One region of the Rossellomorea sp. DA94 genome, then DNA from elsewhere that is predicted to be linked to it. Evidence: riboswitches for the same ligand, from Rfam matches in the RefSeq annotation. Region 1 holds a riboswitch; each other region holds the start of a gene.
What was found. A riboswitch is a leader RNA that binds a small molecule or an ion and turns the genes downstream of it on or off. The one in region 1 is predicted to bind cobalamin.
Positions count from the first base shown of each region.

Region 2: linked by a shared signal. The riboswitch ahead of P8596_RS13100 (ABC transporter substrate-binding protein) and the one ahead of P8596_RS06625 (acyl-CoA thioesterase) in region 1 are both predicted to bind cobalamin.
Region 3: linked by a shared signal. The riboswitch ahead of P8596_RS08695 (ribonucleoside-diphosphate reductase subunit alpha) and the one ahead of P8596_RS06625 (acyl-CoA thioesterase) in region 1 are both predicted to bind cobalamin.

Region 1 covers NZ_CP122397.1:1,254,596-1,265,016, forward strand. Annotated here, with positions in the region: gene P8596_RS06595 (sensor histidine kinase) at 1-1,055, shown strand, start outside; gene P8596_RS06600 (response regulator) at 1,048-1,743, shown strand; gene P8596_RS06605 (tripartite tricarboxylate transporter substrate binding protein) at 1,997-2,971, shown strand; gene P8596_RS06610 (tripartite tricarboxylate transporter TctB family protein) at 3,041-3,487, shown strand; gene P8596_RS06615 (tripartite tricarboxylate transporter permease) at 3,500-5,014, shown strand; gene P8596_RS06620 (SLC13 family permease) at 5,225-6,586, shown strand; gene P8596_RS06625 (acyl-CoA thioesterase) at 6,643-7,116, opposite strand; cobalamin riboswitch at 7,269-7,459, opposite strand; gene P8596_RS06630 (AraC family transcriptional regulator) at 7,592-8,524, shown strand; gene P8596_RS06635 (DUF1761 domain-containing protein) at 8,538-8,906, shown strand; gene P8596_RS06640 (flotillin family protein) at 9,084-10,421, shown strand, end outside.
Region 2 covers NZ_CP122397.1:2,519,163-2,529,583, reverse strand. Annotated here, with positions in the region: gene P8596_RS13125 (MFS transporter) at 1-845, opposite strand, end outside; gene P8596_RS13120 (C45 family autoproteolytic acyltransferase/hydrolase) at 1,070-2,131, shown strand; gene P8596_RS13115 (glycosyltransferase family 2 protein) at 2,312-3,427, opposite strand; gene P8596_RS13110 (hypothetical protein) at 3,522-3,674, opposite strand; gene msrA (peptide-methionine (S)-S-oxide reductase MsrA) at 3,728-4,258, opposite strand; cobalamin riboswitch at 4,478-4,676, shown strand; gene P8596_RS13100 (ABC transporter substrate-binding protein) at 4,812-5,777, shown strand; gene P8596_RS13095 (FecCD family ABC transporter permease) at 5,740-6,798, shown strand; gene P8596_RS13090 (adenosylcobinamide amidohydrolase) at 6,795-8,246, shown strand; gene P8596_RS13085 (bifunctional adenosylcobinamide kinase/adenosylcobinamide-phosphate guanylyltransferase) at 8,283-8,837, shown strand; gene cobS (adenosylcobinamide-GDP ribazoletransferase) at 8,834-9,622, shown strand; gene P8596_RS23905 (histidine phosphatase family protein) at 9,580-10,209, shown strand; gene P8596_RS13075 (bifunctional adenosylcobinamide kinase/adenosylcobinamide-phosphate guanylyltransferase) at 10,161-10,421, shown strand, end outside.
Region 3 covers NZ_CP122397.1:1,646,277-1,656,697, forward strand. Annotated here, with positions in the region: gene P8596_RS08665 (acyl-CoA dehydrogenase family protein) at 1-681, shown strand, start outside; gene P8596_RS08670 (thiolase family protein) at 696-1,850, shown strand; gene P8596_RS08675 (MurR/RpiR family transcriptional regulator) at 1,895-2,749, opposite strand; gene gndA (NADP-dependent phosphogluconate dehydrogenase) at 2,913-4,325, shown strand; gene P8596_RS08685 (hypothetical protein) at 4,365-4,526, opposite strand; gene P8596_RS08690 (SurA N-terminal domain-containing protein) at 4,648-5,418, opposite strand; cobalamin riboswitch at 6,619-6,798, shown strand; gene P8596_RS08695 (ribonucleoside-diphosphate reductase subunit alpha) at 6,944-9,181, shown strand; gene P8596_RS08700 (ribonucleotide-diphosphate reductase subunit beta) at 9,197-10,234, shown strand; gene P8596_RS08705 (aldehyde dehydrogenase family protein) at 10,277-10,421, opposite strand, start outside.

The DNA.
Region 1 (10,421 bases):
TTGGGGTGTTCGGCAGTCTGTTCTTGGCCAGGAGTATCAGAAAGGATACACTCGGTCTGGAACCGTATCAGATCAGTGCGCTCTTCAGGGAAAGAAATGCGGTTCTGCAATCTGTAAAGGAAGGGATTTTAGCCATCGACACACAAGGTGTGATTACGATGATGAATCAATCTGCCCGTGAGTTACTTGATATTAAGGAAAATGTGGAAGGTAAATTCTTGACAGAAGTCATTTCTTCTCAAACGATGCCCGACATGCTTGCTTCTTCTTTGCATATTTCCAACATCGAACTTCAATATAAAGAAAAGACGATGATCGTCAATGCCCAGCCTATCATCGAAAATAATCAGAAGGCAGGAACTGTGTTCAGCTTCAGGGACCGGACAGAAATTAAACAAATGGTCGATGCCCTTTCGGAAGTTCAGCAATACTCGCAGGACTTACGGGCACAAACGCACGAATTCAAAAACAAACTGCATGTACTTCTCGGGTTGCTTCAGCTGCATAAATATGAAGAAGCCATCACATTCCTAACGGAGGAATCGGAGCTGCAGGAGTATCATTCGACCATATTCTTTCAGAGTATCCTGGATGAGAAAGTTCAGGCCATTCTATTAGGAAAGATTGCAAAAGCATCAGAAAAGAAAATAGATTTCGAAATAGACGGTGAAAGTTCGCTTTCCCCGCTTCCTGTGTTCATCGGTCTTTCACCCCTTATCGTTATATTGGGTAATCTGATTGATAATGCATTCGAAGCGGTGATGGACCAAAACCAAAAAATCAAGGTCGTTTCTTTTTTCGTTACCGACATTGGCAACGATATCATCTTTGAAATCGCTGATAACGGAAAAGGGATATCTGAAGAAGAAGAGGGACGTATTCTTCAGAAAGGAGTCTCATCAAAGGGTGACCACCGGGGGTATGGACTTGCGAACGTCCAGGAAGAACTATCCCTGCTCGGGGGGACGATTGAATGGGATTCCAAAAAGGATACAGGGACGGTATTCACTGTCATCCTGCCGAAATCACACACAAAGGGGAATAGGTATGATTAACGTTGTCATTGCCGAAGATGATTTTCGCATTGCACAGATACATGAAGAATTTCTTGCGAAGAATGAGCAGCTGACATTAGTCGGTAAAGCGATGAATGCTAAGGAAACATTGACCATTCTTGATAAACAATATGTTGATTTGCTATTACTTGATGTATATATGCCTGATCAGCTTGGTACTGAATTACTGCATAAAATACGCTCTGATTATCCTTCCGTTGATATCATCATGATCACGGCTGCGAAAGATAAGGCTTTTTTAGAAAAGGCACTCCGGTACGGTGTCGAACATTATTTGATCAAACCGGTGACACTGGAGAAATTCCACGAAGCCATCACGTCTTATCTCCAGAAAAAAGTGATGCTTGATTCTGCTGAAGAGGTCAATCAGCAGATCTTGGATCAATTCTTTGGGAAGGAAAAAAAGAAAGCTGCTGAAAAAAGATACGATCTTCCGCCTGGCATCGATTATTTGACTCTTCATAAAGTGACATCCATCCTGCAAGAGGAAAAAGAAGGGATCACCTCGGAAAGAGTCGGCGAAAAGATGGGGGCATCCCGGACAACCGCACGGAGATATCTAGAATATCTGGTGGGGATAAAAGATGCCACTGTCGAGCATGTCTATGGGATCGTCGGACGTCCCGAAAGAAGATACAAAATTGGAAGTGAGAATGCAGTGAAATAGTTTCCGGGAGAGATTGTGTCTGCCACATCGATGTAAGTGATCACTTACATCGATGTGGCAGACTTCTTTATTTGCAGAAGGCAGGAGACCTGTGAACAAAATGAACAAAATCCCCACAAGTTTTTTAAAACATAATATTTTGGAAACGTTTACATAGCCTCATTTGGCAACTAGGATTAAATTAACGTATTTCACCTTTTTTACAGGGGATGTTTACGGTGAGTACAAACAAGATAAAAGGGGTGCAGAAAAAATGAAAAGGTTTGGCTTCGTATTGATTATTTGTGTAATGGCATTGATGACAGCTTGTTCCAGCTCTGCTTCGGGAGATAAGGAATTTCCGTCAAAGAATATTGAAATCATTGCACCAGCTTCTCCAGGCGGAGGCTGGGATTTAACAGCCCGTTCTGTCCAGAAGGTTTTGCGTGACAACGACATTGTGGATAAAAACATCAATGTCATCAACAAACCGGGCGGAGGCGGAGAAGCGGGATGGAAGTATCTTGAGAAGAAGGATGCCCATCATCTTGCAATTAATTCAAGTCTGGTACTGACAAATAAATTATTGGGACAAAGCGATCTATCCTACGAACAATTCACGCCGATTGCGACACTGGCAACAGAGTGGCAAGCTCTTACAGTCCCTGTGGATTCAAAGTATGAAACGGCAAATGAATTGCTTGAACAAATGAAGAAAGACCCTAAATCAATTAAAATAGGGGTCGGTCCTGGTCTCGGGAATGATGACCACCTGTCGATTGTACAGGCCGCAAGTGAGAAGGGGATCGATCCTACTAATCTTGACTTTCTTGTCTATGAAGGCGGCGACGTCGTGACGGCGCTGCTCGGGGGACATGTGGATGCAGTGACGACTTCCCTTTCAGAAGTGAAAGAGCAATACTTGGCAGGGAAGCTTAAAATTCTTGCGGTATCTTCTGAAAAAAGGCTTGAAGGGCTGGATGACGTTCCAACCTGGACGGAAGAAGGAGTGGACATGGTGTTCCCTCACTGGAGAGGCATCATGGGACCTGGTGATATGACAGAAGATGAAATCGCCTATTGGGATGATAAGATCGGCGAAATGGTCAAAACGGATGAATGGAAGAAGATGCTTGAAAACAATGACTGGGATGATTTTTATAAAGACAGCAAGGAAACGAAGGAATTCATGAAGGAACAGGAAAAATTATATTCCGATTTAGTGGAAAACTCCGGGTTGAAAAATTAAAGTAAGTGACGGTTGGGAGACGAATGAGTGTCTCCCACCGGTCTACTCTCTCAAAGGAGGTTGAAGTGCATGAGAGCAATCAAACTCGGGATGCCGATTTTTTTAATTCTTTTAAGCTTCTTTTTTTTAATAGCATCCATCAATTTGCCCAAGGCAAATCTCGGGAATCCAAACGGTCCGCTCTATTTTCCTGTCGGTTTAAGTGTATTCATGCTGGTATTCAGTGCGGTTTACTTATTTCAGGAGTGGAAGAGCCTTCAAGTTCATAATGAAGATATCAAGCTTCTGCTGAAAGGGAGAACGCCGAAATTGATTGCCCTGACTGTTTTATACGGAGCTGTTTATGCGTTCATATTTGAACGGATCGGATTCTTATTTTCTACTATTTTATTTTTGGGTGCTTTACTATTTACAGTCAACGCCAAGAAATATGTTGTGAATGTGATAGTGGCAATCAGCTTTTCTTTTCTATCATGGTATGCATTTAGCGTTTTATTAGGAGTCAGTCTTCCATAGGAGGTGCACTAGATGGATTTTAGCAATTTTATGCAGGGGTTAACAACTGCGTTGGAACCAATCAATATTATGTGGGTTGTCATCGGAGGATTTCTAGGGACGATCGTCGGCATGCTCCCCGGGCTCGGACCGGCAACTGCCGTGGCTGTCTTGATCCCGATTACATTCGGTATGGAGCCCGTCAGTGCCATCATCCTGATGGCTGCTATTTATTATGGGGCGATGTACGGGGGATCGAGGAGTTCGATTCTATTAAATACACCAGGTGACGGTTCAGCCATTGCTGCCACATTCGACGGGTATCCGATGGCTCAGAAGGGTGAGGCAGGACAGGCCATGGCCATATCGGCAGTCGCGTCTTTCATCGGCGGGATGATGGCCGTCATCGGATTTATCTTCCTTGCCGAGCCGCTGGCAAGCTTTGCCCTGAAATTCGGTCCTGCTGAATACTTTTTATTAATGCTGCTGACTCTTTCGGCGATTGTTGCTTTATCGGTAGGGAAAATGGTGAAGGGCTTCATCGCGATGTTCCTTGGGCTGATGCTCAGTACGGTGGGCATTGATACTCAGAGCGGCGTCTATCGATTCACCTTCGGAAGCTCGCATTTAAGTGAAGGAATCGATTTTCTAATCGTGATCATCGGTGTATATGCAGTCGGGGAAGTTCTTTACAATTATTTGACGATCGATCAGGAGAAAAAAGAGAAAAAGAAAGTCGGTAAGATCTGGTTTACGAAAAAGCAGTGGAAACGCTCATTATGGCCGATTTTAAGAAGCGGACCACTTGGATTTGTGGTTGGTGTCCTTCCGGGAGCCGGGGGATCGATCGCATCCATGATCAGCTACTCAACAGAGAAGCAAATTTCCAAACATCCTGAAGAATTCGGGAAGGGTGCAGTAGAAGGGCTTGCAGCACCTGAATCTGCTAATAATGCAGCCTCTGTCGGAGCGATGATCCCGCTGTTGACGATGGGTATCCCAGGTTCGGGGACAACTGCTGTCATGCTTGGAGCCCTGGTAATGCTTGGGATGAAACCTGGACCGCTTTTGTTTGAGAATGATCCCAATACGGTATGGACGCTGATCAATAGTATGTTTATCGGGAATATAGCCCTTGTTATTATTAATATTCTGCTTGTCGGTCTGTTAGTGAAAATACTGGATACGCCTGCAAAAGTGTTGTATCCGGTCATTGTGATTCTTGCATTTATCGGAACCTACACGCTCAGTTACAGTGCAGTGGATTTCTTCCTGTTATTAATTTTTGGAGTATTCGGTTTATTTCTGAAAGTCATGGATTTTCCGATTGCCCCGCTTGTTCTGGCATTGATCGTAGGAGCAGATATGGAGCAGAACTTCAGGATGGCCGTTCTTTCGTCAAATGGCAGCCTCGGTATCTTCTTTGATACACCGATTGCCATCGCCTTGGCTATATTGACGCTGTTATCACTGTTTTATCCATTGCTGATCAAAGCATTTAAAAAGAAAGAGAAGAATCCTGTCGACCCTATTTCAAAAGACATGTAAGGAAGAGGGATATTTTATCACAATTATTCTGAAGGGTCAGGATTGATGTCGGGGACTGTTTATGGGAAACAGCCGGTTCTTCAGCTGCCCGATATGCCCTAGGTAATAAGCAGGATTCAACGATCATTCACTGACAGTTATTGATGAAAAGGAAAAGTCACCCCATCGCCGGTGGCTTTTTCCTTTGATTGAAAGATGGGAGTAATCGTCATGAAAAAACAACTGTTACTGGTTATCACGTTTCTATTATATGCCTTATTCTTTCTCCCATTTTTTGAGTGGGATGAAACATGGAAGGCTATCGCTGCACTCATCATCATTCAGATCCTCTGGATCGGCAAAGTCTTTCCACTTGCATTCAGCTCGCTGCTACTCATTCTGCTGATTTCGTTTCATTTTTTCAGTTATGAACAGACATTGAGTTATTTCAGTTCGGGTATCGTTTGGCTCTTGTTTTCTACATTCATTATCTCAGCTGCATTCATTAAAACAGGTCTGGCAAGCAGGGTATCGCTTTATACGTTAAAGCTGTCTGGAGGGTCGGGGAAAGCGTTGATTTTCATTTCGTTTCTGCTCATGACTGTCCTGTCTGTCCTGATACCGTCGAATGTAGGGAAGGGCAGCCTGTTATCATCGGTACTCGACAGCCTGATGAAAAGTCTGCGAAAAATAGCGGATGTCCATTATCTGGGCAAGTCGCTGTTTATAGGGGTTGCCTATCTTGCTGCCATTTCAGGGGCGTTTGTCGCGACTGGGGCCAGTTCCACTATTTACGCTTTCGGGATCCTGAGCGACGTTTCAAGCGATCTGAATTATATAAGATGGTTCCTGATTTTTGGAATACCGGTGCTGCTTTTTATCGTGATATTGTGGGGAATATTCTTAATGATCTTTCCCCCTGAGAAGATTGACCGAAAGCTGTTATTGGCATTGATCGAAAAAAGAATCGGTGAACTTGGGCCGGTCGGCATCAATGAAAAGAAAATCATGTGTATCATCGGGGGAACGTTGATCCTGTGGATTGCACAGCCTCTGCATGGATATTCCATTCCTCAGGTTGGCCTTCTGGGTGCATGTATGACGGTCATTCCTTTGGCGGGAGTATGGAAGTGGGAAGAAGCGCGGGAATCGATTGATTGGGATCTGATGCTCTTTTTTGCCTCCACTCTGATGGTATCGGGGATGCTGGTCAAGACAGGGACGATTGAATGGATGGCAGAAGGGTTGAATACTATACTTACTGGCCGCCAACTCTGGGTGATCATCCTGCTCCTCATCTTATGTACGAGTATTATTCGGATCGTATTCGTTAATATCCTGGGGTTTTTGACCATCATGCTCCCTCTCAGCATCACAATCGGGCACACAATCCCGGGTTTATCACCCATGCAAATTGCCATGCCGGTGTTCCTGGCATGCGTCCCGGGCTTTTTCCTCGTCACCCAGTCCCCGGTTCACTTGATCAGCTACTCATACGGTTATTTTACCGACAAGGATTTAATGCGGGCAGGAATTTGGTCATCCGCAGCATGGATCGCCGTCATCATCTGCTCGGTTTTCTTTTACTGGTAAGACAATATTTATTGTTGAAAAAGGGTATGAACAGCGTGCTGTTCATACCCAAAAACTTATTTTATCAATGCCCGGTTTTTTCGATGTTCCTTCCTCAGAACAGCTGATTTGAACAATCTCTTCTCCTCTTCTGTTTCCGGTATCACTTTCGGCACCGGTTTCGGCTTACCGTTTTCATCCACCGCAACCATGGTAAGGAATGATTCCGTCGTCAAGGTTTTGATACCTGTCAATAGATTCGAAGAGAAAACTTTTACGTACACCTCCATCGAAGTCCTTCCCGTGGAAGTTACAATCGCCTCTAGGCTGAGTGCATCCCCGACAGTTGCGGATGACAGGAAATCGACCGAATCGATCGAAGCCGTGACCACCACAGAACTCGAATGCTTCATGGCTGACAGTGCAGCGATTTCATCAATATATGATAGAACTTTCCCTCCAAAGATGGTTTGCATATGATTGGTATCCGGGGGCAGTACCAATCTTGTCTGTACGGTTCGTGAACGCTCCACTGAAAAAGCTTGTTCCATATTCTCATCTCCCTGCTTCCTTTTTGACGAAATAAAAAAGCATCTTCCTTTTGTAAAAGAAGATGCGGTTACTCCAAGCGAGCGTCCAGGAACCTATGATTTCCTTTGTGACGTTTCATTTGCGCAACACCCTCCTATCTCCCGTAGGACTTTCGTGTTCTTCTCAATTGGCAGGTCTCCTGGCTCAGCGTCTCCGATTTCAAATTCCTTCCCATTTCAAATTGAAACAGTGGATACATATGAAATCTCAGCTTTACAGTGGCGGGACCGCGTTGGATTTTCACCAACTTCCCTTTTAAGGAAATGACCTGAAATCATTTCCACCAATGAGCAATGATTAAATTGTTGAACGGTTTAATTTTATCATAGACTTCCATTGAATGAGGACTATTTATGATAAAATGGGAGCTCCAACCATTTTATTCATCATAGAATGATGGACGTGCTTTTTTATTAAGATAAGTGAGGAATTGACATGACCTACAGTGACCAGCAAAAACTGATTAATAGAGTAATTGATTACATAGATCAACATCTTACAGAGGATTTATCTTTAGAACAGCTCGCCAAAGTATCTACTTATTCACCCTATCATTTCCAACGTTTGTTTAAAGGGTTCATCGGTGAAACCCCTGCCGGATATGTAAAACGGATCCGACTTGAGAATGCGGCACATATGCTGATATATGAGCCTGACATCCCTGTTACAGAAGTTGCTATGATAAATGGATTTGCATCGTTATCTTATTTCACCTATTCGTTCAATGCGTATTTCAACAGTAATCCGAAACGTTGGAGAGAGGGTGCGTATTTAGAACGATTTCCACGGGAATATGTTAATAGCAAGAAATCTAAAACATTCAGCACAAATCCGAAAGCAATCCAAAGCAGAGAATCCTATAATGAATTTAAATGGCTGGATCTTACTGAAGTGAAGGTTGCCGAGTTACCTGAGTGTACTACCATCAACCGTTATTATACAGGCTCCTATACAGAGGGAATCCCTGACACGTGGCGAGATCTCTATCATTGGGGAAATGCAAGAAATCTGATGAAGGGAAATTCACTACTATTCGGAGTCCCAAAGAGCAATCCTTACATTACTCCACCAGATAAAAACAGGTACGAATGCCGCCTGGTAGTTAAGGATCAAAGCTTATCGGGAGATGATGTCAATCATTTTTCGGGAGGTAAGCATGTAATATATGAGTTTCCAAACCCTGTCGACTATGGAGAAAGGGGCATGTTGATTGAATGTTACTCAGAACTATATAGCTATTGGCTGCCACAAAGCGGCTTTAGATATCTGGGGAACCCGGTGGAGCTAGTTGAGGTAACGGGTGTACAAGGATCGCTTGATATAAGATGCGGTATAAAGGCGATCGCTCTGGCCATTGAACCCAATTAATGGAGGAATAGGGATGACAATAGACTTTAATGTGTCTGCGTTTATGGCTGGTGCCGTATTCTATATGATATACGGCGGGATTTATTATTCACTTTTACTCGGTAAAAAAGATCAGGAAAGAACAGGACCGGTGAAATATGTCTTGGCTGTCTTGGTGGCATTCATCAGTTCAGCACTGGTGGGAGTTCTCGTTTATGCAACGAATTCCGGCGGCTTTGCTTCAGGAGCCTTGATTGGTGGACTTGTTGGATTTCTTATATCCATCGTCTATTTTAAAAATACACTATTTGGACTCATGACTAAACGGATGTTTCTAATTGCTGTCGGAGACCATCTCATCGTTTTCACTTTGCTTGGTGCATTGCACGGTTTATTTCTATAGCATATGAAAGCTTGAACTTCTACAGGTTCAGGCTTTTTTATATAAAAATAGGAGATTCGCCTAATTTATTGAAACTTTTTAAGGGTGGGCTCCGTATATAGTAGTGTAGCTAGCACTTTTATTTAAAATTAAATCAGACATGCTGGTTTAAACAAAATGTCGAGAGGGGTTGTCAGAATGCTAGGATCATTGAGTGTGATTGGATTTTTCGTTTTCCTGATTCCTGTTCTGGTTATTGCAGCAATTGTGGGGATCGCCTATTACTTCTGGATGAGGTTCCGCTATCGTACGGCGAAATCGAACCAGGCACTGATCATTACCGGACCGAAACTGGGGGATCCTGAGAAGGAATCGAATATTTTCACCGACCAGGAAGGCCGTTCCATGAAAATCATCCGTGGTGGGGGATACAGATTAAGACGTTTCCAGACGTCCACTCCTGTTAACCTTACATCATTCCAATTGAAACTATCGACACCAAGAGTGTACACAAATGGAGGAGTGCCGATCGTGGCCGATGCCGTGGCCATGGTGAAGGTTGCCGATACCTTGAACGGGATCGCAAACTACGCCGAGCAGTTCCTCGGTAAGGATCAAAAAGAAATTGAAGATGAAATCATCGAGGTGCTGGGAAGTAACCTCCGCGCGATTCTTTCAAAAATGACCGTGGAAGACATAAACAGCAACCGTGAAAAATTCAATGCCGATGTGTCGGAAATCGCCCAGAAACAGCTTGATCTGATGGGCTTCAAAATCACGTCACTCGGTTTGACGGACATAAGGGATGCTGACGAACAAAATGGATACTTAGAAAATCTTGGTCGTCCGCGTATCGCTGAGGTGAGGAAACAAGCTGAAATCGCTGAGGCGAACACAGAACGTGAAACGCGTATCCACCGTGCCCAAACCGACCAGGAAGCGAAAGAAGAAGAATACAAACGCCAAATCACGATTGCAGAATCGAAAAAGGAAAAAGACATCAAAGATGCTGCTTTCAAAGAAGAAACCGAACGCGCAAGAGCGAAGTCCGAACAGTCCTATGAGCTTGAAAAAGCGAAACTTGCCAAGGAAGTAAAAGAAGAAGAGCTGACCCTTCAATTCCTTGAACGTGAGCGCGCAGTTAAGCTTGAGGCGGAAGAATCGAAAGTCCGTAAAACGAAAGCAGATGCAGATTATTACGAAACGACCCGTAAAGCGGAAGCGGAAGCACGTAAGTCGGAAATCGACGGGGAAGCCAAAGCGAAGATCCGCAGGGAAGAAGGGTCGGCCGAAGCCGATGTCATCCGTGAACGCGGTAAAGCAGAAGCTGAATCCCGTAAACTCCTCGCAGAAGCCATGGAAAAACACGGAGATGTCATCATCACCGAGAAACTCATCGAAATGCTGCCGGTATTCGCAGAGAAGATCGCTCAGCCTCTGAACAATATCGATTCAGTCAAGATCATCGATTCAGGTAATGGCCAAGGGGTGCCTTCCTTTGGTAAAAGCATCACAAGAACGATGCTTGACATGCAG
Region 2 (10,421 bases), 1.3 Mb from region 1:
ACCCTGGAAAAGCGAGCTGTCATCCAGCCGATGGAATTCGATGCGATATAGCCAAGAATGGCAGAAATGGCATAAAAGACCCCGATCAGATAGACAGGAACGCCTGCATCCTGTAAAAGCGGTTGATCAAAGTACTGGTAAACGGCACCAGCCGGAATGAAGACCAATGTTACGTTTAAAAACATCAACAATAACTGGGGTGCCTGGCGTATTACACGGATACCACTCTTTATTTGGGAAAAAGGATTTTCTTTCTGAAATGAATCAACAGACGGCTGCTTGACTGAAAGGATTAAAAATAGTTCGATAAGGTGAAAGGCCAATCCCAGTAAGATAAGCAGAGTGAATTGACTGTCCACCAGATCCTTCGCCATATAGGAACCGAAAAGGACAGCAATCAGCATACTGATAAATGAGGCTGATTGGATCTTTCCCATAGCATGGTCCATACGATTTTCTTCATTTGATTCTTTGAGTGAATCATAGATTAATGCTTCATCCGCCCCAGAAAAAAAGGTTACACTGAATCCATTGATGAAGCTGTATATGAAGAACATCCAAGGTTCATAGGCGAATAAAAGCAGTGTAATACTAAGGAACTTAAGGAAAGAACCGAATAGGAATGAATATTTTGCACCAAACCGATCTGCAAATATTCCAGTCGGTACCTCCCCGAGTAAGACGGCACCGCTCCAGAACATGAGCACAATTAAAATATCAGAAGAGGTTAGCCCTCTTTCGAAATAGAATAACGTTAATACGGGTTGAAGAAAACTGATTGTACCAAAAAAAGAAATCCAAAATAGCACCCGGATGTTATGGGTGGCAAGTGTTGAGTTTGTCATAATTTGTCTCCTGCTTCCTGTGTTTTTATATATACCGGAAGAAGGAGCGTCGTTTCATTAATTCAGAACGTTCACTCCTTCTTGAAATAGTGAAAGTGTTTTGAATGTTTTTTGCATGATATTTCCTCCTCGTATTTTATGAATCAAGTGTAGCATAACAGGGAGAAAAAGAAGAAGATATTTATTCGACATTATCCTTTATTCGCAGAAAGGGGCGTGGAACAATGAAAGAGGTTGTGGTAGACGTATTGCAGTCCAGAGGGAACTATTATGAGATTGGTGTTCGATTCGGACAGAAACTTCGGTCGTCGCCACTCTATTCTCATCATGAAAAGAGACGAAAGAAGTCATTGAGAGATTACAATGTAAAGCTGCTTGAAGTCGAGGGACTACTCCGGCAATTTGCACCCGGATTATGGGATGAATTAATTGGACTATCCCATGGTTTACAGTGGTCATTGGAAGATACCATACATGAATATTCGGGATTTCAACAGGAATGGAAGGAGTCAGGATGTTCGTCATTGGCAAAAGACGGTATATACGTGAGGAATTATGATTATCACCCGAAAACATATGAAGGCCGGCTGTTACTCGTCGAGCCGGCGGGGGGCTATGCATCTATCGGATTTTCAGGAAGGGGAATCGGACGGATTGACGGGTTGAACGAAAAAGGATTGGCTGTTGGTTTTCATTTCGTGAATCGAATAAAGCCGGGAGATGGATTCATTTGTACGACAATCGCCCGCATCCTCCTGGACACATGTAAGAATACAGACGAGGCCATCGAAGTGTTGCGCAGGCTGCCTCACCGACACAGTTTCAACTATTCTTTATATGACCAAGGTGGCAAAGCTGCTGTGGTAGAAGCTTCCCCGAGGGGAATAGGGGTGTATCACCATTCAACATTAAGTTGTACCAACCATTTTCAAATGAATCATATGAAAAAGGATAACCGACATTATTTAAAGGACTCTCAAAAAAGGCTGGACCTGTTACATTCAGTACATGAAAAGGAATTAACCATAGATGGGGCATTCAAACTGTTTAACCGGGGAGACAGCCCGATTTTCAAGAAAGCGTATGATGCTTGGGCAGGGACGATTCATACATGTATCTTTCAATGTACATCACTGAGATGCTTAATCGGCTTCGGGGAAAGTTCCGATGGATTGGTGGTGGACTTTCAGGAATGGGTCAGGGGAAGAAATATTCCCGTCCGGAAAATGTCAGGGAAGTTCGATACAAATGAGCCGTTTTTATTTATGGAAGAAGTGACGGAATAAGGGGGAACCGAGCAAATCAAGGGATTAACGGCTTATCATTCGTGGAGGACTTCCTCGGTTCTTATTAATAAAATGCGCAAATTCATAGAAATGTATGTATGATTTGTAACATTCTCAAAAATGTGGTGACTTGGCAGGTGGTGCAGGTTTATATTTATGAAGTGATATTCACTAACAGGATCATTTCATCTTCTCGTTCTTTCCTTTCTCTATATATACATAACGATCTTTCCAAGTGGTCCTTTTCCTGAAAAAGGTATTCAAAAATGAATGAATAAAGGTCGCTAGGAAAAATAGGATGTGAACCGGAAATAATAATGTCTCGAACACGCTGAAATTACCGATCCTTCTCACTAAGAAATAGAAATAACCCCCTAATAGGATGTATTGGATGATAAATAAATAGGGATATTCCCAAATCATTTCCGGTGCGTGAATGACCAGCGTAATAAGCGAAGCCATCCACAAAGAAGAAAGCCCTAGGAGTAGGATGTTTGTCGACTTAGCTCCTGAAGCGAAGCTCTTTGACCACCCGTTGAATACATCACCTATTCCTTCCCCATACATCCTCATGGAAATGGCATTCCTGCCACTTACCGCTTCTACCGATTCCCCGCATTTCTTCGCCCATTGACTCAAGGCAAAATGTTCCACCATTTCCCCTTTGATGGCTTCATGACCTCCGACTCGCTCATAAACGGCCCTCGAACATAAGAAAAATTGCCCGAAACCGCCTGAAGGCGTGCACAACCATGAAAAGAGATGGGTGATACTGGTTGAGGCAAACACCATTAAATGAAACAGCATGGAGAATGTTTCATGAAAGGATTCCATTTTATGAAACGGATGAATGGTCAATACTCCTTGACATTGTTGCATTTTATACGTTTCGCATATCTTTAACAGACCTGCTTGTTCGAGCCAGGTATCACTATCCACAAACAATAGGAATTCTCCTTTAGACTCTTTCGCTCCATTCCAGCATGCCCATGATTTTCCGTTCCATCCATTAGGCAAAGGGGGTGCATCAATTACAATTGCACCCTCGTTTAAGGCAATAGCCTTCGTTTGATCTGTTGATCCATCATTCACAACAATGACTTCCAATGGCTGTATGAACTGCATCCGAATACTGGATAAAAGCCTCTCGATCGTCTTTTCTTCATTTCTTGCAGGAATGATGATGGAACATTTCTTGACCAGATAACTATTCCGTACATGAACGGAATTCTTCACTGTCGGAATTCTCGTAAAAAGGAAAATGGTAAAGCCCAATGCGACAATCCAGAAATACATTTGTTTTCACCTTCTTTGACAAAATTCTGCTGTATCGCCATTCTAACCATAATATTTACCCATGATACGCATAGCGCGTTTTTTAGCTAATGTCTCATTGGGATGGATGGGGATCGACGGTATCTGAGTTATTTGCGTTTTCTTCCTTCTCATCAGGATAAGGGTCAAAGAAATTAACTACTTTTCCCGGTCCAGAGAATCCTATCACTTGTTCTTTATCATCTTTCGCCTTGTCGGATTTCTTCATAAAAAAACTCCTTTCTAGCCATTAGTTTGGCGAAAGAAGTTTTTTTCATGCCACTATTTGTTTTTCCAATGTCCATCTATGAATTCATCGCGCCCTGACTTTGCGCGATCTTGTTTGTATTCCTCCGGATTCGTTTTGTAGAACTTTTGATGATACTCTTCTGCCGGATAAAAGGTTGAGGCAGGAAGGACTTTGGTGACGATCGGCTTCTTGAATCGCCCGCTTCCTTCTATCGTGTTTTTTGAATCCTCAGCCAATTGTTTCTGGTGTTCATTGTGATAGAAGATAGCTGTTCGATACTGTTCACCGCGATCGTGGAATTGACCCCCGTCATCAGTCGGGTCAATCTGAGGCCAGTATAACTCCAATAGCCTTTCATAAGGAAACAGAGCGGGATCATAGGTGATCTGAACCACTTCATAATGGCCGCTGCCACCGGCTTTAATATCCTCATATGAAGGATTCTCAAGATGACCTCCAGAATATCCCGATACGACATCAATAATCCCCGGAAGCTCATCGAACGGCTTTACCATGCACCAAAAACATCCGCCTGCAAAAGTAGCGACTTCTCTATCATTCATTTAGCAAACCTCCTGTACCATATGTACTCCTCTAAAGCAGTAAAGCAATAGCTTGAACAGATTCTACCATGAAAGCTTAAAAGGAACAATCAAAATAGCTTGTCTGCTTCAGCTGTGCCGACTTTACGATTAATCGTTTTCTACAATTTTCAACAAATTCATTAAAATTCATTTCCTAACGGATGGAATTTGTGTATAATTCCTTTGTACGGAACAATTTCATACGTTACGAAATCAGGTGAAGTGTAAGATGTGAATCTTCTTAGCTTCTTAATAGGGAAGTTGGTGTAAATCCAACGCGGTCCCGCCACTGTAAATGGTAGTGAGCTGAACATTTACCACTGTGCAAACAAGCACGGGAAGGTATCAGCAAACTATGACCATGAGCCAGGAGACCTGCCTGATTTTAAGCGCACCAATTCTACGCGGATAGAAAGGTGTAATATGCATGGTTCACTTGAATATAAACCTATATGCATCTTACACAACATCTCTAGTCCACTGGAGATGTTTTTTTGTCTGTCAAAATGTTAATCAACAGGGGGAAAAAGAAATGAAACACACAGTAAAAGCCTTACTTGCATTGTTGGTAGCCATCGGATTCCTGACAGCATGCGGAACGAATGACGGGGAACAAACGAAGAAAAAGGAAACAGCAGAAGTAAACCAAAATGAATCCGGATATCCTTTATCATTGACTGACGCACTTGATAATAAAGTCACCCTGGAAGAACAACCTAAACATATCGTTTCGTTAATTCCCAGTAATACGGAGATTTTATTCGAGCTTGGGCTCAATAAGGAAATCGTCGGAGTGTCAGACTTTGATAACTTCCCGAAAGAAGCCGCCGATAAAGAGAAGATCGGTGGAATGGAGTTTAACGTAGAGAAAATCGTCAGCTTAGAGCCGGACCTGGTCCTGGCCCATGAATCCACAGCAAAGTCAGCAGAAGAAGGTTTGAATCAACTGAAAGATGCAGGGGTGAACGTATTCATCGTTCAAGACGCTAAAAGCTTTGAAGAAGTATATAACACAATTCAGGACATCGGGACACTAGTCGGTAAAAAAGGTCAGGCAGATTCCGTTGTTTCTGAAATGAAATCAGATTTAAAATCCATCCAGGAAAAAGCAAGTGAAGTAACGGAAAAGAAAAGAGTCTATGTGGAAGTTTCCCCTTCCCCTGACATTTATTCAACAGGTAAGAACACGTTCATCGATCAAATGCTATCTATGGTCAATGCTGAAAATGTCATGAGCGATCAGGAAGGCTGGGTACAGGTGAACCAGGAAGCGGTCATCTCGTCTAACCCTGATTCAATCATCACTACATATGGTTATTACAGTGAAAATCCGAAAGAACAGATAATGGGAAGAAAAGGATGGGAAGATGTAACGGCAGTTAAGAATGGGGATGTTCACGATGTCCATTCTGATTTAGTCACACGGACAGGTCCAAGATTGGTTGAAGGAGTAGAGGAAATTGCAAAGTCGATCTATCCAGAGGTATTTGCAGAATAAGATAGGGATCACATACGGATTGGCAGGGCTATTTATACTCACGGCGGTGCTTGCAGGTGTTTCGATCGGTACAATAGCCATTCCACCGATGGATATCCTATACATCGTCGGTTATAAGTGGTTCGGTTTTCAAATGCCTGATACGGTTAATCCCATGTTTGTGAACATCGTCTATACGATCCGGCTTCCAAGAGTATTGTTGGCTTTATTGGTCGGCAGCTCCTTAGCCATTGCCGGAGCTTCTTTTCAAGGGCTGTTACGCAATCCTCTGGCTGATCCCTACACATTGGGAGTGTCATCAGGTGCATCGGTCGGGGCGGTCATCACATTGTTTTTTCATTGGAGCATCCCTTTCATCGGGAAGTTTACGCTTCCCTTTTTCAGTATTGTTTGTTCGATCATCACCGTATTTCTCGTATTATGGTTCGCACAAAAGGTTGAAAGGACCATGAAGGTCGAAACCATTATACTGACAGGAATCATCTTCAGCTCGTTTCTGGGCTCGGTGATTTCCTTGATGATCGCACTCACAGGTGAGGAACTGAGGCAGATCATCGGCTGGCTTCTTGGAAGTGTATCCATGAGAGGGTGGGATTACATTGCGATCATCTTGCCTTTCTTCCTTATTGGGGTGGTGTTGCTCCTACTGAACAGCAAGGAATTGAACGGCATGAGCTTCGGGGAGGAACAGGCCCGTCATATCGGTATCTCGGTTCAAAAAAGGAAGCTGATCATTTTGATTGCCGGAAGCATCCTGACGGGGGCAGCAGTGGCCGTGTCCGGAACGATCGGATTTGTCGGCCTTGTGGTTCCTCATTTTCTACGAAGAATGATCGGACATGATCATAAGCATCTCCTTCCCCTATCAATCCTTGTAGGAGGAGGGTTCCTTGTTCTCGCCGACCTGCTTTCCAGAACGATCATCGCTCCGACCGAACTTCCGATTGGAGTGATCACCGCCTTGATCGGCGCACCGATGTTTGCTTATATTCTTTTAAAGAAAAGGGGTCTTTCATCATGATCGATGTAAACGGGGTGTCAGTAGGATACGGCGATCAAAAGATCGTGGAAGACATGAATTTTCATATTGACAAGGGAGAGTTCTTTGGAATACTTGGCCCAAATGGAAGTGGTAAAACGACGTTACTGAAAGCCATGACGGGTCTCCTTCCTTTAATGGATGGAGTGATTACCTTGAAAGGGAAGCCGCTTCATCAGTTTTCTTCGAGAGAATTGGCTACCCATGTCGCGGTATTGCCCCAGATATCGACTGAAGCATTTTCGTATCAAGTGAGGGAGACGGTGATGCTTGGAAGATATGCTCACCAGAAAGGTTTCTTTAAGGGTACGACCGACCGGGACAAAGAGATGGTGGACAAAGTGATGGAGCAGACGGGAATTTCTGCGTTTCAGAACCGATACCTGCATGAATTGTCAGGTGGTGAGCGACAACGGGTGTTCCTGGCACAGGCTCTAGCCCAGGAACCTCACATCCTCCTTCTGGATGAGCCCACTAATCATCTTGATCTTTCCTACCAGAAGTCCCTATTGGATTTGATTAAAAGTCAAACAGATCAGGGGACATTAACGGTCGTGGCCATTTTTCACGATTTGAATTTAGCTAGCCTATACTGTGACCGTTTACTCTTACTGGACCAGGGCACAACGAAACTTCTCCATCATCCGGAAGAAGTGTTGAAAGAAGAACATATCGAAGAAGTCTATCAAACAAAGGTCCAGAAACAGGCTCATCCTTTGGTGGCCAAACCTCAAATGGTAATCGTGCCTGAAGGATCCCTCACTGAAAACCTGCTATTAGATGAAAGGTATATGACATTGAACGAAGATTGCATCCTTTATTCTGCCCCTTTCCCGTTGAAGTGTATGTCCTCGGGTATTATCGGAGCGGGAATTGGTTGGTACTCTCACTTCATGAACCGACGGGTACCCGTTGATTATGACTGCCGGGATTACAAACAAGATATGAAGGAGTTTCTCATTACGAAAGAACTGGATCCGTCTTTATCTGTCGGTATGATGACGGCTCTCGATTTGTCTAACATGATATGTGAGCGTTTTGAGATGATGGGGAAATCGGTTTTCGTCATCGTGACCGCCGGTGTCGGAAATGCCATGGATGTATCAACGAGCTTTCAATATGATATTGATTCTAAACCGGGTACGATCAATACCTGGGTTTTCATTAATGGGAATTTATCTGATGAGGCCTATATCGAAGCCCTCGTCACTTCCACGGAGGCAAAGGTAAAAGCACTGAATGATATGGAAGTAAGGGACAAAAGAAACGGAAACCTTGCAACCGGAACGCCTACAGACAGCATTCTGATTGCTTCCAGTCAAAAAGGGGAGCTCGAACCATTTGCAGGACCGATCACTCCGATAGGTAAGTTGATCGGCAAAGGAGTATATGAAGTAACAAAAAAAGCCATCCAACGTTATATGGGTTAAAAAGAGGGCTTTCATCGTAAGGAGGCACATTTTCGCATGGGAAGACTTTTTTTTATAACCGGAGGGGTTAGATGCGGGAAAAGTTCCTATGCAGAAAAGCTTGCATCGGAACTGAAAACATCGAATGAGATCTTGATCTATCTTGCGTGTGGAGTGAGTACGGACCGGGAAATGGAAAACAGGATTTTAAAACACCGACTGGATCGCCGATCTTCTCATGAAAAGTGGACGACCATTGAAAGGCCACTGGCTATCGGTGATATCGTCGATACTATACCATCCAATGCCATTGTTCTATTAGATTGTCTCACGACTCTCCTGACAAACGAATTGTTCAATGGGGATATGGAGGGCGGAAGGTATGTAGAGGATAGTATCTATGAATCTGTCATTCAATTAGCAGATAGAGTAAAAGCATTACTTGTTGTAAGTAATGAATTATTTCATGATATTCCACCGAAAACAGACGAAATACTCCAATTCCAAAGGACGCTGGGAAGATTACATAGAAGATTGGTGGAGAAGTCGTATATAGCGATCGATATGATGGTTGGAATCCCGGTTATGAAGAAAGGGATTTCAATGAAATGAGATTAGTAAAGAGTCTACTCCTTAATATACAGTTTTTTACAGTACTTCCAGTACGAAAAGAATTCTCGCTTGGAAAAAGTGAAATGAGATGGATGGTACGCACATTTCCTTTATTGGGTTTATTGATCGGAATGTTTCTCTCAAGTGGTTATGTGTTACTGGCATCCTTTACACCCATGAGCTCATTGGCATTATCATTTTATATTTGGGTGATGCCTATTCTCCTTACCGGTGGAATTCATTTGGACGGTTATATGGATGCAAGCGACGCCTACTTTTCCTACCGGGATCTAAAGAAGCGTTTAGAGATCATGAAAGACCCCCGTATCGGTGCATTTGGTACCCTATCTCTAGTGGTATTGCTCTCCTCCCGCTTTTTATTTATATATGAATCCGTCCGCTATTCTGATACTGCTACGATTTGTTTGGTTCTGCTGTCGATCCCCATTTTCAGCCGTATCGTCATGGGAGTGAGTCTCATTCTTATCCCCGCTGCCCATAAATCCGGTATGGGGTATAGCTTCAGTAAAGATACGAAATGGAACGATGTTTTGTGGATGCTGGCCTCTTTGATAGGGATCGTAGTGGCAGGCGTCCTCCTGAATAGCCTTTTTCTTTATGCTGCCTTCACAATTGTAACGGCCGGATTTTGCCTGTTTGTTCACTCGAAAAGCATAAAGTGGTTTGGAGGCATGACTGGTGACACAGTCGGATCAAGTGTAGAAGGGGTGGAGTCGATTTTATGGATGACTATATGGCTATTGCTTTTATTCGACATGGTTTAACAGATGCAAATGAGAGAGGGAAATACATCGGTTGGTCAAACCCGAGCTTATCACGAAAAGGAATCGATAAGCTTAAACAGATAAAGCGATCCTACAAGCCATATGAGGGATGTTTTTCAAGCGACCTAAACCGATGTTTGGAGACCTCGCATTTTTTGTTTCCTGAAGCCTCTATCATTTCATCTCCTCTGTTAAGAGAATTACATTTTGGAAAATGGGAAGGCTTGACCTACGAGGATTTGAAGGGAAATGAAGAGTATCAGTATTGGTTAACCGATCCCTCTAAATCTCCTCCAGGAGGGGAAGGGATACATCAATTTATAAAACGAGTCGAAGTTGCCTGGGAGCAAATCAAAGGACAAATCGATTCACTTAATGGGGATCGGTACTCAGTCATAACCCATGGTGGAGTCATTCGGCACCTGTTAACTTCTCTATCCCCCAAAAGTGATCATAGATCTTTTTGGGATTGGGAGGTCTTCCACGGAAACGGATACGAATTGGGTTGGAAAACAGAAGAGGATTGGAGGGACCAGAATTGTACTTCATTACGGGAGGTTCCTTTAATGGCAAGGGCCAATGGGTAAGAAAGCATCTTGGTTTGAAGAGAAGCGACACAGAATGGGTCCGGTTATTTACAGAAGGTTTGGAAGAAGTCCATCCATCAAAGCCCATCCTCGTGTTGGAGGGGCTTGAGTATGCCGTTCGATCTGCCCTTTTACGTGGAAACCGTTACGTTAGGAAAGAATTCTTCCAACGGATGGAGGAGTTGAAGAAGTGGGAAGAAGAATATCCAGAA
Region 3 (10,421 bases), 390 kb from region 1:
TTTATCACAAATGGTATTCATGGAGATCTGGTGATTGTTGCGGTTAAAACGGATCTCCACAGTAAACCGCCTTATAAAGGTGTCAGCCTGTTGGCGATTGAAAGGGATACTCCAGGGTTTTCCAGGGGGCGGAAGCTTGATAAGATCGGATTACACTGTCAGGATACAGCCGAACTCATTTTTGAAGATTGTAAGGTACCGAAAGAAAACCTGATCGGAGAGGAAGGCAGTGGCTTTCACTATTTGATGAATAAGCTGCAACAGGAACGGCTTATTGTGGCGATCGCAGCCCAAACGGCTTCGGAAGAAATGTTTTCCCTTACGATGGAATACGTGAAGAGCCGTCAAGCCTTTGGAAGGCCCGTCAGTCAATTTCAGAATACCCAATTCAAGTTGGCAGAAATGGCCACTGATATTGAAATGGGCAGAGCTTTTTTGGATGGGTTGATAGCCGAGCATATGCATGGAAAGGACGTAGTGACAAAGGTATCCATGGCCAAGTATAAGCTGACAGAAATGGCCCGTCACATTGCCACAGAATGCATGCAGCTTCACGGTGGATATGGCTATATGGAAGAATATCCGATCGCCAGACGATATCGGGATATACCGGTTGCAAGCATTTATGCCGGTACAAATGAAATCATGAAAGTGATCATTGCGAAGAATCTGGGGTTATAGAAAGGGAGAGTGGGATGAGAGAAGTTGTCATTGTTGAAGGGATCCGTTCTGCGGTTGGAAGAAGAAAGGGATCGTTGATGGGGATGAGACCTGACGATTTGGCAGGAGAGATACTTAAAGGATTGGTAGAGAAGTCGGGTGTTGATCCGGGTTGTATCGACGATGTCATTCTTGGATGTGTCACTCAGTCTGGAGAACAGGCAGGAGATATTGCCAGGGTGGCTGCCCTAATAGCGGATTTTCCGATTGAAGTGCCCGGCACAACCATTGACCGTCAATGTGGATCGAGTCAGCAGGCCGTGCATTTTGCATCACAAGCCATCCTCTCCGGGGATATGGATGTCGTCATTGCAGGTGGGGTGGAGAACATGACCAGAACGCCGATCGGATCTAATTATCAAGGTGCAGATTTTAGTGAAAAGTTAACGGGAAAACATGAAATCATTCATCAGGGGTTATCAGCTGAACGAATTGCTGAAAAATATGGTTTTACCCGTAAAGAATTAGACCGGTTCTCCTATGATAGTCATCAGAAAGCTTTAAAGTCCCAGGAAGAAGGACGCTTCGATCGTGAAATTTATGGTGTGAAAGTACAAGGGGAAGACGGAAATCCATTCTTATTCACAAAAGATGAAGGACCAAGAAAAGAAACGTCACTCGAAATACTTGGGAAATTAAAACCTGCATTCAAAGAAGATGGCGTCATTCATGCTGGGAATGCCAGTCAAATCAGTGATGGCGCTGCAGCCCTTCTTCTTATGTCGAGGGAAAAAGCCGACGAATTGGGATTGAAAGCACGTTTTAAGATTCATACCCGTGTAGTGGTGGGATCTGATCCGACCCTGATGTTAACGGGGCCCATCCCTGCAACCAGGAAAGCCCTGCAAAAAGCGGGGCTGTCTGTCGAAGATATCGACATATTTGAAGTGAACGAAGCATTTGCCCCAGTAGCACTTGCATGGTTGAAGGAGATCGATGCGGATCCATCCAAGTTAAATCCGAACGGAGGGGCAATCGCCCTCGGCCATCCATTAGGGGCCAGTGGAGCAAGAATCATGGTGAGCATGATGCATGAGCTTGAACGCACGGGAGGAAGATACGGACTGCAAACCATGTGTGAAGGACACGGTATGGCCAATGCCACAATCATCGAGAGATTGGAAGTATAATCATTGAGAGGGACGGACCTTTAAAGGTCCGTCCCTCTCAATGATTATACTTTTTTAATGGAAATGGCATCGCGTATTTTTTGCAGGGAGGTTTTGGATAGGTCCTTCCGTTTTTTCATGATGTTCACATAAAGGGCATCTACAATGCTCAGCTGACTGATTCTTGACGCAAGGGCTTCCCCGCGGTATTCAGTTTCCTGTGAGACGGTGAATAACGGAATATCGATCCTGCTGCTCAAGGGAGACTTAGCAAAATGAGTGATGCCGATCGTGGTGACATGATTTTTCTTCGCAACCTCCAGCACTTCCAATAGATCTTTATTGGCCCCTGAATGGGAAATAAACACAATCACATCTTCTTCTGTCAGTTGAGAAGCGGATATCAGCTGCATGTGGGAGTCATTATAAGCGTTAGTGGTCATCCCGGTTCGGAGAAACTTATGATGGGCATCCATGGCAATGAATCCTGAACCGCCTGTACCATAAAATTCGATCCTCCTTGCACAAATCATCGCTTCAACGGCTTGCCGGAACGTGTCTTCTTTCATGATGCGCAATGAGTCTTCAAGGCTCCTCATATTGGACCGGAACACCTTCTGGGCGATGACCCCTTCAGTATCCTCTTCCTGGATGGTTTCATGGATATCCTTGATCGGTGCCACAAGATCAGAAGCCAGTGAAATCTTCATCGCCTGGTAGCCTTTGAAGCCTAATCGTTTGCAGAAGCGGAAGACGGTGGCATCTGCAATTCCGAGATCTTCTGCCACGCCACTGATGGTTGAATGGATAATTTTTTCAGGATTAGCAATAATAAAATCAGCAATCATCTTTTCTTTTTCACTGAACTGAGAGTAATGGGACCGGATTCGTGGAAAACAATGTTGAGCCTGCTCATCCATGATGGTAGAATACCTCCTATAAGACTTCTGTGAAAATAATTTTAACCTATTTTACGAAATAAAAAAATATTATTTCATAAAAATCCACCACGGAAATTTATTTCGTATTATAATAATAACGGTGAAGTAATCTATATAATCGTACTTGAAAGGAATGATCGTAATGACAAAACAACAAATAGGAGTAGTCGGCGTCGGAGTGATGGGAAAGAGCCTAGCCTTAAACTTTGAAAGCAGGGGCTATTCAGTTTCTATATATGATGTGTCGGATGAAAAGGTAAAAGAAGTACTGGACGAGCATCAAGGAAAGAAATTGGTTGGAACACATGATGTAAGTGAATTTGTTCAATCACTGGAAGTACCGCGTAAAATTCTCATCATGGTACCTGCCGGGAATATTACGGACAAAGCGATCGATTCATTGCTTCCTCATCTGGATAAAGGGGATATCCTCATTGACGGTGGGAACACCTACTTTGAAGATACCATCCGGCGTAATAAGGCCCTGGATGAGAAGGGAATCAACTTCATTGGTGCAGGAGTTTCCGGCGGAGAAGAGGGTGCGTTATACGGACCTGCCATTATGCCAAGCGGCCAGAAAGAAGCGTACGATTTAGTCGAGCCTTTCCTCACAGCCATCGCTGCAAAGGTAAAAGGAGATGCATGCAGTACATATATCGGCCCGGACGGATCCGGCCATTACGTGAAAATGGTTCATAACGGAATAGAATACAGTGATATGCAACTCATTTGTGAAGCGTATTACTTAATGAAGAATGTACTGGGGTTAAGTGCAACAGAACTTCATGAAATATTCAAAGAATGGAACGCCGGGGAGCTTGACAGCTATCTGATTGAAATTACAGCCGATATCTTCACGAAAGTGGATGAAGAAACAGGCAAGCCCCTTGTAGATGTCATTTTAGATACTGCCGGTCAAAAAGGGACAGGAAAATGGACGAGCATCAGTTCCCTTGAATTAGGAGTGCCGTTATCCATCATCACTGAATCCGTATTTGCCCGTTTTATTTCAGCCATGAAGGAAGAGCGTGTGAAGGCGAGCAAGATCCTGAGAGGACCTAAAAATAAAGAGTTTACAGGTAATAAACAGGAATTTATCGAAATGATCCGCAAGGCGTTGTACTTGAGCAAGATCTGTTCTTATGCACAAGGATTCGCACAGCTTCAATCGGCTTCGGATGAGTACAAGTGGGATCTTAAACCGGGTGAAATTTCCATGATCTTCAGAGGCGGTTGCATCATCCGTGCCGGCTTCCTGGGAGAAATCAAGAATGCCTATGATCGTGATCCCGGCTTAACGAATCTGCTCCTTGATCCATATTTTAAAGAGATTGTTGAAAATTATCAGGATGAAGCAAGGGAAGTAGTGGCAACAGCCATCAAGCTGGGCATTCCTGTACCGGGTCTCGCCAGTGCATTAGCTTACTATGACAGCTATCGTTCTGAGTCACTGCCGGCGAATCTGCTGCAAGCACAACGGGACTATTTCGGAGCCCATACGTATCAGCGTATAGACAAAGAAGGTACTTTCCATACAGATTGGTTAGCTGAATAATATAGAACCGCCCTGTGGGTCATCCACAGGGCGGTTTATTTATTCGTCTTTGGTATCGTGTTTTTTCTTTTCGTCACGCTGGTCCTTTTTTAGTTCGTCGATAGGGATGGGATCGACATTTTGTTCACTTTCATGCTGATCAAGGATACTTTCCTGATCCTGCTCGGCATTTTCCGGATTTTGATTCGTTCTTTTGGTCATGATGTACATCCTCCTTTAAATGATAGGTTCTTATACCATACCCCCGGCACAGGGAGAAAAACCTCCTATGGAAGATAGAAAAAAAGAAAGCCGCCATAAGAAGGCGGCTTTCTGACTTGTGTTAGATTTTTACATCAATTTTAGCGTTTTTCTTTAAATCTTCAACATGTTGAACAAGCTTTTCTTGCTTCTTCTGTTGTTCCAGCTGAGTCTTGATCTGTGGTTTTACATCTTCAAACTTCGGAGCATCCTTTGCTTGGTCCTGTCCTTGTTGACTTGCATATTGATCATAAAACTTCTTCATTTCATCTTCTGTTACTTCGTCGACTTTGATTTCTTTTTCAACGTAGTTGGTGTACTTAATATTTTCAGCAATCTGAGTTTTCAGCTCATCCATGGTAAATCCGGCTTTCTTCATGGCATCTTCGAATTGCTTTTCATCTTTATATTGCTTTTTCACTTCGTCGAGTTGCTTATTGATTTCATCATCCGTCGCTTTATAGCCTTTTTCCTCGGCCTGTTGCATAAGGAGTGTTTGACCGACTATGCTGTCGATGGTTTGATCTTTGATTTTTTTAACAGCATCTTTACTTGTCGGGTCCTGTCCCATTTGTTGATACTGCATCTGTGATTGAGTCAACACATTGTTGAAATCTTCACCTTTGATTTTTTCGTCGTTGACGATGGCGACGATCTTATCTTTTTCCACCTTTTGTTCATCCATTTTCTTTTGCATTTCTTCCATCTTTTTCGCTTGCTCTTCTTGAGCCTTTTTGTCAGAAGCCTCTGTTTTTGGTTTATCGTCAGCTTTTTGGCTCTCCTCATTCGAACCGCAAGCGGCTAATCCAATTGTTAATAATCCTACTAGTAAAGTCGTTAATAGTTTCTTCATAATAGACTCCTTTCAGAACTAAGGTGTGATTCTAAAAAAAATCACTTAATGGGCATTGTAAATGAAAAACCTGCAAAAAGAAAGTATTTAGGTTAAAATATATTGATTGTAATCTGGATGAAACACAGAGTATAAAGCATATTCTCCTTCCGTACATTGATATATAGGGAATACAATTACTACTAAAGTGATAAAGCAGGAGGAATATTACATAGATACGTTCAAAAAAAGAGGTTGTTTAAATCGAGTCTTTCTCCATTTAAACAACCTATCAAAAATATTGGGGACCAAAGAATACTGTCAAACAACCTTCTATTTGGATTATAGAGATGGTCTTCATATCCCTCAACCCACATATATGTAAACGTAGACGGACTACTGTCCGTTTGGAAGCACTATTCCATCATCTTCTTTCCTTTTCAGGGAAAATAATAATTATAAGCATAATCCAGACTAATTGTAGATAAGGTTTCGAAAATTTGAATTAGCGAGTAGTAGTTGATTTCCGCTGCAGGTGCTCGCTTTCCGCGGGGCGTGAGTTGAGCCTCCTCGGGCTTTTGCCCTGCGGGGTCTCAAGATCCAGCTACGGTGGCTAGCCCCTCGAGGTCATAAGCTAAATGGTCCAAGAAGTCACAAGGACGCCTTCTTAGCCCATTCATCTTATGCTTGTCGGGGCTGAGCAAGCCACCTCCGCTTTTCAAGCTTTCCCGCTATTCCCGTCGGAGTCGAGCACCTTCCGCTCCAATCAATACATTAAGATGGTCTTTTACCTTTTGTAATAATTGTATACCCCTTCAAATCCATTCAAAAGCGAAAACCACTGATTAATAAGAGAAATATATGCTATTTATTGTAGTAGGGTTTCGAAAATTTTTGAGCTCTGTCTCCAATAGCTTAAATAGAGGGTGAGGGGAACTGCGTAGACTCCTACGGAAAAACGGGCGTGTCGAGACCCCGGAAGCGAACTGTGCTGAGGAGGCTCGACCGAACGTCCGTGGAAAGCGAAGCAGTTCCCCTCACCCTAAAGCTCATCCTCGTTGACAGAGCTACAGAACTTAGTAATTGACTAATTTACACCAATCTCTGCGGAGAGAGCAAAAATAAAAATGAAAAGATTACTTGTAAATCTATTTTGAATCATATATGATAGTTAAGGACACAACATTTGGTGTCTGTTTTTATTTTAATAACTATATATTGATTATAACCTGTAAATAAGGTGTCTGATGAGACTTAAAAGGGAATCCGGTGAGAATCCGGAGCTGTCCCCGCAACTGTATGTGCTGACGAAATAAGGAACTGCCACTGTCGTATCGATGGGAAGGCCTTAGAGTAGGGTGAAGCGCGAGTCAGGAGACCTGCCTTATTTAACACGTGTTATCTTCTTCGGGAATTGGGAGGATAAAGCGAGGATTACAATAGGCGTCAGGTCTATTTATATCTCCGTATTGTTTAAAGCCCGTCCTTCCTGAAGGATGGGCTTTTTTTGACTCCTTCCCACATTAAGAAACGGGAGGAATGAATCATGACATTCACAATGGTAAAACAAAAAGAAGTGGAAGGGATTCTCCACAGCCTTAGCAGACAGTTTCCCAACCTGGATTTCACAGATTTCGATAAGAAAATCACCATGTATGCAAATCAGCAGGAGGAATGGACCAGTGAACAGCTTCATCATTTCATGATCCTGACAGCGATCGAACGTATCACCGCACTCGAACCGGATTGGACCTATGTGGCTGCATCCTTGTACATCAAGGATTTATATGAGGGCATATCATTTTCAAGGGGTAAATCAGAAGAGAATCTATCCGGCTCATTTTATGAAATGGTCAAAGAATTAACTGAAGCTCACCTTTATTCCCCGTCACTACTGGATTCATATAGCAAGGAAGAAGTGGATTACTTAGGTTCCATTCTGGATTTCGACAGGGATCAACTATTTACTTACATAGGGATCGTTACGCTGGCTGAGAGGTATTTAACAAAGTCCCATAATGGAAAAGTGCTGGAGCTTCCTCAAGAGCGATTTATGGTCATCAGTATGACGTTATGCATGAATGAGGAAAAGGAAAAAAGAATGTCATTGATTGAAGAAGCGTATTGGGCACTATCCAATCTGTATATGACCGTGGCAACCCCTACTTTTGCAAATGCAGGAAAAAGCCATGGCCAGCTATCCAGCTGTTTCATTGATACGGTTGAGGATGACTTAAGGAGCATTTATGACAGTAATACTGACGTTTCCACTCTTAGCAAGAATGGAGGGGGCCTTGGAATTTATTTAGGGAAGGTCCGCAGCAGGGGAAGTGATATAAAGGGCTTTAAAGGAGTGAGCTCCGGGGTCATACCGTGGATGAAACAACTGAATAATACGGCGGTATCCGTCGATCAACTGGGTCAGCGCCAAGGGGCGATCGCCGTTTATTTGGATGTATGGCATAAAGATATCTTCCCATTTTTGGATACGCGGTTGAACAATGGGGACGAAAGGCAGAGGACCCATGATCTTTTCACGGGAGTCTCCTTACCGGATCTGTTTATGGAACAGGTGGAGAAGAGGGAAGAGTGGTATTTATTCGACCCTCATGAAGTGAAAGGAGTCATGGGCTTTTCCCTTGAAGACTTCTATGACGAAACATCCGGTGCTGGTACTTTTCGTGAGAAGTACTGGGAATGTGTCGCTCACCCCACCCTTTCTCGGGAAGTGGTGCCTGCCATTGAAATCTTCAAGCGCATCATGATTTCTCAGCTCGAAACGGGGACTCCGTATATGTTTTACCGTGATACCGTTAACCGTATGAATGCCAATCCACATAAAGGGATGATCTATTGCAGTAACCTGTGTACCGAAATCGCTCAGAATATGAGTGCGACTGTGATGGAAGAAGAGGTGATACAAGATGGGAAGATCGTCACATATAAGTCTCCGGGAGATTATGTCGTTTGCAATCTCGCGTCCATTTCTTTAGCCAAGACCATCCTGGATGATGAGCTTGAGAGAGTGGTGGCGATAGGCGTAAGACTGCTGGATAATGTGATTGACTTAAATGACCTTCCCGTCCTGCAGGCCCAGATCACCAATCAGCGGTACAGGGGGATCGGATTAGGGACATTCGGATGGCATCATCTCCTTGCCCTGAAGGGATTGAAGTGGGAAAGCAGTCAGGCGGTGGACTATTGTGATTCCCTTTATGAAGAGATTGCTTATTACACGATAAACGCAAGCCATGAACTGGCAAAAGAAAAAGGAAGCTATCCTTATTTCGAGGATTCGGACTGGGCGACGGGAGAATATTTTCTGAAGCGGGACTATTCAAGTGAAAGATGGATTGAATTGAAGGATGGGATTAAAGACAAAGGGATCCGCAATGGGTACTTAATGGCGGTAGCCCCCAATTCCTCAACCTCGATCATTGCGGGGTCCTCTGCGAGCATCGATCCGATATTCAGGCTCCAGTATTCAGAAGAAAAGAAAGATTACAAGATTCCAGTGACCGCTCCCGATCTGTCTCCGCATACGACCTGGTATTACAAGACCGCTTATCAAGTGGATCAACATTGGAGTGTGGAACAGAACGAAAAGAGGCAGAGACATATCGATCAGGGGATTTCATTTAATCTGTATGTGCGTAATGACATCAAGGCTAAAGATTTACTGGATCTTCACCTGGACGCATGGAAGTCCGGATTGAAAACCACTTATTATGTAAGGTCTACGTCCGTATCCAATTTTGAAGAATGCGAAAGCTGTCATAGCTAGGGAGGAAGAGGGAAAATGGAAGAATTGAAACAGCGGGTACTGATTGACTCAATGGCCCCAAATAAATCGACGGGTATCGTAAACGGGAAAAGTTCCAATATATTAAACTGGGATGATGTGCGGTTTCCCTGGGCCTACCCAAAATATAAAAGAATGCTAGGGAATTTCTGGACTCCATTTGAAATCAATATGGCTAAAGATATCAAGCAGTTCCCTACTTTGCCTGAGAACGAGCAGGAATCCTTTCTTAAGATCATAGGTCTCCTGGCGCTTCTTGACAGCGTTCAAACCGACTATGCGGGTAAAGTGGCAGATTATCTGACGGATTCGAGCCTAAACGCCTTGATGATCATCCTGGCACAGCAAGAAGTCGTGCATAACCATTCCTACAGCTATGTGTTATCGAGCATTGTGTCGAAAAGAGAGCAAAATGAAGTGTTTGACTTTTGGAAGAACGATCCCATTCTGTTAAAAAGGAATGAATTTATCACAAATGGCTATAAAGGATTTGTGGAATCACCGACTGTTCAGAATCTATTAAAGTCAATCATTTATGATGTCATCCTGGAAGGATTATTCTTCTATTCAGGTTTTGCTTTTTTCTATCATTTAGCAAGAAACCAAAAGATGGTCGCAACGAGCACGATGATCAATTATATCAATCGTGACGAACAGCTCCATGTCGGATTGTTTGAAAAGATATTTAAAGAAGTTTTGAATGAAAATCCCTCTTATGAGACGGAAGAGCTGCGTACGTTCGGGATGGAAACATTTAAACAGGCAGCGCTCCTCGAAATGGAATGGGGGAGGGAGATCATTGGATCCCATGTGGAAGGGCTTCTGATGAGTGATGTAGAGGATTATATTAAATTCATGGCCAATAAAAGATCGAAGCAATTAGGTTTTGACGAACCATTCGAGGGGTACAGAACGAATCCGCTCAAATGGATCATAGCGTATCAGGAAGTGGATAGGGGAAAGACCGATTTCTTTGAACAAAAATCGAGGCAATATACGAAAACATCGGATGCCAATGGATTTGATGAGCTATAAAGGAATCATAACAAAAAGCGAGTCGGCATGACTCGCTTTTTGTTATCTCTTTTCAATAAAAGGACCATAATCCCTTCTTTTATGTTGAACGGCCACCCATTTCACCGTCGTGAATTCTTCGAGTGCCCATTCCCCGTTGAAACGTCCGAGTCCTGAATCTTTCTCTCCGCCGAATGGCATATGGGGC